2 regions of the Pandoraea sputorum genome follow, and region 2 is predicted to be linked to the other one. Evidence: predicted binding sites of a transcription regulator. Region 2 holds the regulator's gene; the other holds the start of a gene.
The links. The regulator sigma-54, encoded in region 2, starts transcription at its own class of promoters, with help from an activator protein. The targets are predictions, from matches to a motif close to TGGCANGNAANCTGCTTT.
Positions count from the first base shown of each region.

Region 1: the regulator sigma-54 is predicted to act here: its motif matches at 1,560-1,577, upstream of urtA (urea ABC transporter substrate-binding protein).

Region 1 covers NZ_CP010431.2:325,044-328,456, reverse strand. Annotated here, with positions in the region: gene NA29_RS01450 (MFS transporter) at 1-890, opposite strand, end outside; gene NA29_RS01445 (DUF1059 domain-containing protein) at 1,192-1,404, shown strand; gene urtA (urea ABC transporter substrate-binding protein) at 1,690-2,886, shown strand; gene urtB (urea ABC transporter permease subunit UrtB) at 2,949-3,413, shown strand, end outside.
Region 2 covers NZ_CP010431.2:596,859-600,271, reverse strand. Annotated here, with positions in the region: gene lptA (lipopolysaccharide transport periplasmic protein LptA) at 1-379, shown strand, start outside; gene lptB (LPS export ABC transporter ATP-binding protein) at 414-1,184, shown strand; gene NA29_RS02745 (RNA polymerase factor sigma-54) at 1,278-2,768, shown strand; gene hpf (ribosome hibernation-promoting factor, HPF/YfiA family) at 2,910-3,266, shown strand.

The sequences.
Region 1 (3,413 bases), 270 kb from region 2:
AAGAACGACGGCGCGTACATGCCAACCAGATGCCACTCGATGATGTGTGCGCCGTCGTCGATGCTGTGGCCGCACGCGACCGCGGCAATCGGCGTCGCCGTCATCACGAACATCATCACCATGAAACCGATCAGATTGTTCGCGAGTGCCGCGACGTAAATCGGTTGCCGCATGATCTCGCCGAGCGGACGCGCCGGAAGCTCCGCCGCACCGCCCGCTACCCCACCCGCCGCGTGCACCGGCAGGTCGCGCAGAAAACCGACGAGCAGCAGCAACGAGATGCCCGAAAGGATTGTCACGACGAGATACGATCCGGCGAACGTCACCGGCGCGAGCCAGTCCTTGCTGCCCGCCGCGAGCGCCGGTCCGATCACGGCGGCCAGCACACCGCCCGTGAGCACAACGGAAATGGCACGCGGCTTGTCTTCGACAGGCACGACGTCCGCCGCCGCGAGCCGGTAGTAACGCGCAAACGCCTGAAACACGCCCACGCACGCCGTCCCCGCGCAGAACATCGCGAAATGCTTCTCGTAGATCGCCATCACCGACACCAGACCGCCCACGGTGCCGAACAGAGCCCCCAGCGCAAAGCCGAGCCGCTGGCCGAAGCGCTGAATCAGCATCGACGCGAAGATCGTCGTAATTGCCGAAGCGACGGTAATGAGCGAGAACGGCAGCGTCGCATACCCTTTGTCGGACGCCAGCATGTAGCCGACGAGACCGGTCAGCGTCAGGTCGACGGACAACGCCGCCGTATAGAGCGCCTGACAGGCGGCGAGTACGGCGGCATAGCGTCGGCCCAGTCGACGGCGCTGATGCCCAGCGGGCTCGGAAGGTGGCGCGGCGGGTTCGGAAGGTGGCGCGGGGCGCCTGGCAACGGTATCGGTCATGGTGTGATGTCGAGTCGGTGAGAAGTCTTCGGACGCCGTCATCTTGCCGTCAGCCTATTTGGCACGAATGCCAATCATGCATCAAAAAATGCCAGGGCGGCATGTCGAATGCCCTCAGGCGGGGCATTCCCGCGCTCCGATCTGGCCTGCGCACCTGGCGCGGCATCACGCAGAGAAAACCGGTCTCGTTACCGTCATCTCATCCCCTGCGGCCTATACTTTTTGAACCACTTCGCGTAGCGTTCATCGCTCGCTGTGGTTCATGCATGCGTCATCAGTCTGTTTGTGCGAGGAGAGCATCATGGCTCGCAAATTCATCGATTGCCGGGAATTCCCCAGCGAAATGAACTGTTCGGTAGCGCTTTGCGCAGACTCCGAAAACGAGTTGCTGGAGGCGGCCGTGCAGCACGCGGTCACGGTCCACAAGCACGCCGACTCGGCGGAACTGCGTTCGCTTCTGACATCCCTTTTTCATGACGGCACGCCGCCCGTAGAGTCGCCGCGCAAAGTCTGAGGCCCTCGCGCGCGAACGGACAGGTTCGCGCGCCAAGTCGGTGCGCACCAATACGGCGCGCCGTCGCACCACCGTGTCTCGCGCTCATAGCGGGCCTCCTGAAAATCTATCCCCCGCCCCCGTCGCCACGCCCTGCGCACCTCATGGGAGCACGCTGGCACGACCCTTGCGTTAATTCCCCGATACCGGATTGACCGGTCTAACCAGGAAAGGGGAAGACGTACCATGAAACGACGCACGCTACTCCAGATGGCGGCCCTCTCGGGCGCCGCATCGCTCACCGGCATGGCGCCCAACTTGTTCGCGCAGAGCAAACAGCCCATCAAGGTCGGTATCCTGCATTCGCTCTCGGGCACGATGGCCATCTCGGAGACGTCGCTCAAGGACGTCGCCCTCATGACCATTGCCGACATCAACGCCAAAGGCGGCGTGATGGGCCGTCCGCTCGAAGCCGTGGTCGTGGACCCCGCCTCGAACTGGCCGCTCTTCGCCGAGAAAGCACGTCAGTTGCTCACCAAGGACAAAGTCGCCGCCGTATTCGGCTGCTGGACGTCGGTGTCGCGCAAGTCGGTGCTGCCTGTCTTCGAAGAACTCAACGGTCTGCTTTACTACCCGGTGCAGTACGAAGGCGAAGAGATGTCGAAGAACGTCTTCTATACGGGCGCTGCGCCGAATCAGCAGGCGATCCCGGCAGTCGAGTATCTGATGGGCAAGGAAGGCGGCAGCGCCAAGCGCTTCTTCCTGCTCGGCACCGACTACGTCTATCCGCGCACGACCAACAAGATCCTGCGCGCCTTCCTGCACTCGAAGGGTGTCGCCGACAAGGACATTCAGGAGGTCTACACGCCGTTCGGTCACAGCGACTATCAGACCATCGTCGCCAACATCAAACAGTTCGCACAGGGTGGCAAGACCACCGTGATCTCCACGATCAACGGCGATTCGAACGTGCCGTTCTATAAAGAGCTCGGCAATCAGGGCATCAAGGCGACGGACGTGCCGGTCGTCGCGTTCTCCGTTGGCGAAGAGGAATTGCGCGGCATCGACACCAAGCCGCTCGTGGGCCATCTGGCCGCGTGGAACTACTTCATGTCGGTCAAGAACCCGACCAACGAAGCGTTCAAGAAGGAATGGTTCGCCTACGTGAAGGCCAAGGGTCTGCCCGGTGGCGACAAGCGCGTGACGAACGATCCGATGGAAGCCACCTACGTTGGCATGCATATGTGGAAGCAGGCCGTCGAGAAGGCGGGCAGCGTGGACGTCGACAAGGTGCGCACCGCCATGATCGGCCAATCGTTCAAGTCGCCGGACGGCTTCGACATGGTCATGGACGGCAATCACCACCTGCACAAGCCGGTGATGATCGGCGAAATCCGCCCGGACGGTCAGTTCAACGTGGTGTGGAAGACGAAGGCGCCGGTGCGCGCCCAGCCGTGGAGCCCGTTCATCGCGGGTAACGAAGGCAAGCCCGACAAGGTCTGATCTTCCTTCCATTCCTTGCGCCGGAGCCGCACACCGCCCTCCGGCGCATGCAGAGGTTTCGCATGATAACGATAAGACGCTGGACCGCTGCCGCCCTTGTCCTGCTTTCACTGGGCGCTGCGCTGACCCTCTCCCACCCCGCACGTGCCGCCGTCACCGACGCCGACCTTACCGCCCTCGCGGGCGACGATTTCGACGCCAAGGCACAAGCCATCGATCACCTCGCCGCCGACGGTTCGCCGCAGGCGGCTGCACTCCTCAAGGCACTGGCCGACGACTCGGCCGTGACCGTGGGCGAGCGCCTCGCGATTCAGAAGGACGACAAATACGTCGATCCGATCACGGGTGCGCCCGTCAAAGCCGACGACGCCGGGTCGCTGACGCTGAACAACGTGCTGCGCGCAAAGGTGGCAACGGCCGCCGCCGCCGGTGCGCTGCTGTCGACCGATCACGACGCCCGTGCGCAAGCCATCGACACGATGTTGCAGAACCCGTCGCCCGCGTTCAAGACGTTGATCGAACAAGCG
Region 2 (3,413 bases):
CTACATGCGTCAGAAGCGCGACGGCATGGACGAGTACATCGACGGCTGGGGCCAGACCATCTATTACAACGGCAAGACCGAAGTCGCTACGCTGACCACGCAGGCCACGCTCAAGCGTCTGGCCGGGGGCACGAAGGTACTCGACGAGATTCACGGCAGCGTGATCACGTACGACACCTACAATGAGGTCTACACCGCCAACAGCGGCGCCGATCAGGTCAACCCCAACAATCCGAACGGCCGCGTGCGCGCCACGCTCGCACCTCGCAACGCCACGGGCGCACAGGCGTCGGGCGCTGCCAGCAAGCCGGTCGCCGCGCCCAAGGGCGATTTGCCGCCGCTGTCGCCTTCCAAGAACATCGGGAATCCGCGTGAGTAATTCTGCCAATTCTGCCAACAGCAACGCTTCGACCATCAACCCGGGCGCCGGCCCGGCGGGCAAGCCCAGCGCGCTCGTCGTGCGCTCGCTCAAGAAGCAGTACGGCGCGCGCACCGTCGTCAAGGACGTGTCGCTCGACGTGAAAAGCGGCGAGGTCGTGGGTCTGCTTGGCCCGAACGGCGCGGGCAAGACTACGTCGTTCTACATGATTGTGGGACTCGTGCCCGCCGACGATGGCGAAATCCAGCTCGACGGCAACCTCATCAGCGAACTGCCGATCCACGAGCGCGCCCGCATGGGTGTCTCGTATCTGCCGCAGGAAGCGTCGGTGTTCCGCAAGCTCACGGTCGAAGACAACATTCGCGCCGTGCTCGAATTGCAGGTCGATGCGCAGGGCAAGCCCCTCAAGCGCGATGAAATCGAACGTCGCATTGAAGCCCTGCTCGACGAGCTTCAAGTGGGCCACCTCCGCGAGAATCCGGCGATGTCGCTCTCGGGCGGCGAGCGTCGTCGCGTGGAAATCGCGCGCGCCCTGGCCACACAGCCGCGTTTCATTTTGCTCGACGAACCGTTCGCGGGCGTCGACCCGATCGCCGTGCTGGAAATTCAGCGGATCGTGCGCTTTCTCAAGGACCGAGGCATCGGTGTCCTGATTACCGACCACAACGTGCGCGAGACGCTGGGTATCTGCGATCACGCGTACATCATCAGCGAAGGCTCGGTGCTTGCCGCCGGTACGCCTGACCAGATCGTTGCCGACGAAAGCGTCCGTCGCGTCTATCTGGGCGAGAATTTCCGGATGTAAAGCAGATTTTTCGCATGTAAACCCTGCCTCCGATAGGAGTCAGGGACGGTTCCGTTGGCGTGACAAAGCCTCTACAATGAAGGCGAGACCGCTATGAAACCGACTCTTCAACTCCGCACCTCTCAGCACCTGACCCTCACGCCGCAGTTGCAGCAATCGATCCGGTTGTTGCAACTGTCGACGCTCGAACTTCAACAGGAAGTCGAGCACGCCCTTACCCAGAACCCGATGCTCGAACGCGAGGACGATTGGCTCGCCGGTTCGGTACGTGTGGGCACAGACGGGTCGCTGCGCAACGAACGGAGTTCGTCGTCGGGCAGTTCGAACGACAATGGCCCCGAGGCCTCCAACGGTCACGACGAAGCACGCGAACTCGATGGTGAGGCCCGCTTCGACGACAACGCGTCGGACAACGGCAGCGACTGGAGCCTGAACGACTTCGCCCGCTCCGGCAGCGCATCGGACGACGACGACAATGCGCGTCCGCAACTTCACGTCGACCACCCCAATCTCCGCGAACATCTGCTGGCCCAACTGCGCCTGACCAAGGCGAGTCCGCGCGACCGCGCGCTGGTGGAATTCCTGATCGAATCGCTGGACGAAGACGGCTACCTCGGTAGCCTGCTCGACGAAATTCAGGCCGAAATGCCTGAAGAACTGGCGCTCGAAACGGAAGAGATCAACGCGGCGCTGGCGCTGCTGCAAAGCTTCGACCCGGCGGGCGTGGGTGCCCGCAGCCCGGCCGAATGCCTGCGTCTACAGCTCCAGCGTCTGCCCGCTAGCGGTGTGCGCACCCTGTCGCTGCGCATCGTCACCGATCACCTGGAACTGCTGGCCGCGCGCGATTACACGCGTCTGCGCCGCCTGCTAGGTGTCGGTGAAGACGGCCTGCGCGCCGCGCATCAGCTGATTCGCTCGCTGGACCCCTTCCCGGGCGCGGCTTACGGCGCGCCTCAGGCCGACTATGTCGTGCCGGACGTGCTGGTACGCAAGCAAGGGAGCGGCTGGACGGCGGAGCTGAATCCGGAAGTCATGCCGCGTCTGCGTATCAACGAGATGTATGCGCGCATTCTCCGAAATAACCGGAACGATCCGGGAACCGGCAACCTCCAACAGCAGTTGCAGGAAGCGCGCTGGCTGATCAAGAACATCCAGCAACGCTTCGACACGATCCTGCGGGTGGCGCAGGCGATTGTCGAGCGCCAAAAGAACTTCTTCACGCATGGCGAAATCGGCATGCGGCCCTTGGTTTTACGCGAGATTGCTGATACGCTGGGTTTACATGAATCCACGATTTCACGCGTGACAACGAGTAAGTACATGCTCACTCCATTTGGAACCTTCGAGCTCAAGTACTTCTTCGGATCACACGTGGCAACGGAAGCCGGAGGCGCTGCGTCATCGACCGCCATCCGCGCACTCATCAAGCAACTCATAGGAGCAGAAGACCCGCAGAGCCCCCTTTCCGATAGCCGTATCGCGGAACTGCTGGCAGAGCAAGGTTTTGTGGTGGCGCGGCGCACTGTCGCGAAGTACCGCGAGGCCATGCGAATCCCCGCAGTGAACTTGCGCAAATCTTTGTAGGACAGTCCTGGTGCGCCATGTTGGCCGCTGGGGCATTACGCCGCAGTGCGACATTGCGTCACGTCAATGGCTCGCACCCTCGCTAGCCAGCGTCAACGTTGACGCGGCCTGCACTTCGGCATTTCAGCAAGGAGAGCAGCTATGAATCTGAAGATCAGTGGACACCATCTCGAACTCACGCCTTCGCTGCGCGAATTTGTCGTCAACAAGCTTAACCGCGTGTTGAATCATTTCGACCAGCTAATTGGCGCCGAGGTGATCCTCTCTGTCGACAAAACCAAGGAGAAGAGCGGACGCCAGATCGCGAGCGTCACGGTGTTTCTCAAGGGCAAGGAAATTTTCGTCGAGAAGTGTGACGAGAATATGTATGCCGCCATCGACAAGCTGATCGACATGCTCGACCGCAAGGTAATGCAGTACAAGGACAAGGTTCAGGATCACGGTCGCGAGGCCATCAAGCACCACGAACTTCCTCCTGAGGCGGAACCGCTGCAATAGCATCTTCAGGCGTGGTAATCGCATTGGCTGATACCGACGAAAACCCGCAAGGAACCACCCGAGCGCATATCCGTCTGTTGTAAGTCTGGCATCACCCACCGCGGGGCCGTTGAACGGCCCCTTTTGTATGGTTCGCCCCACTTCCGT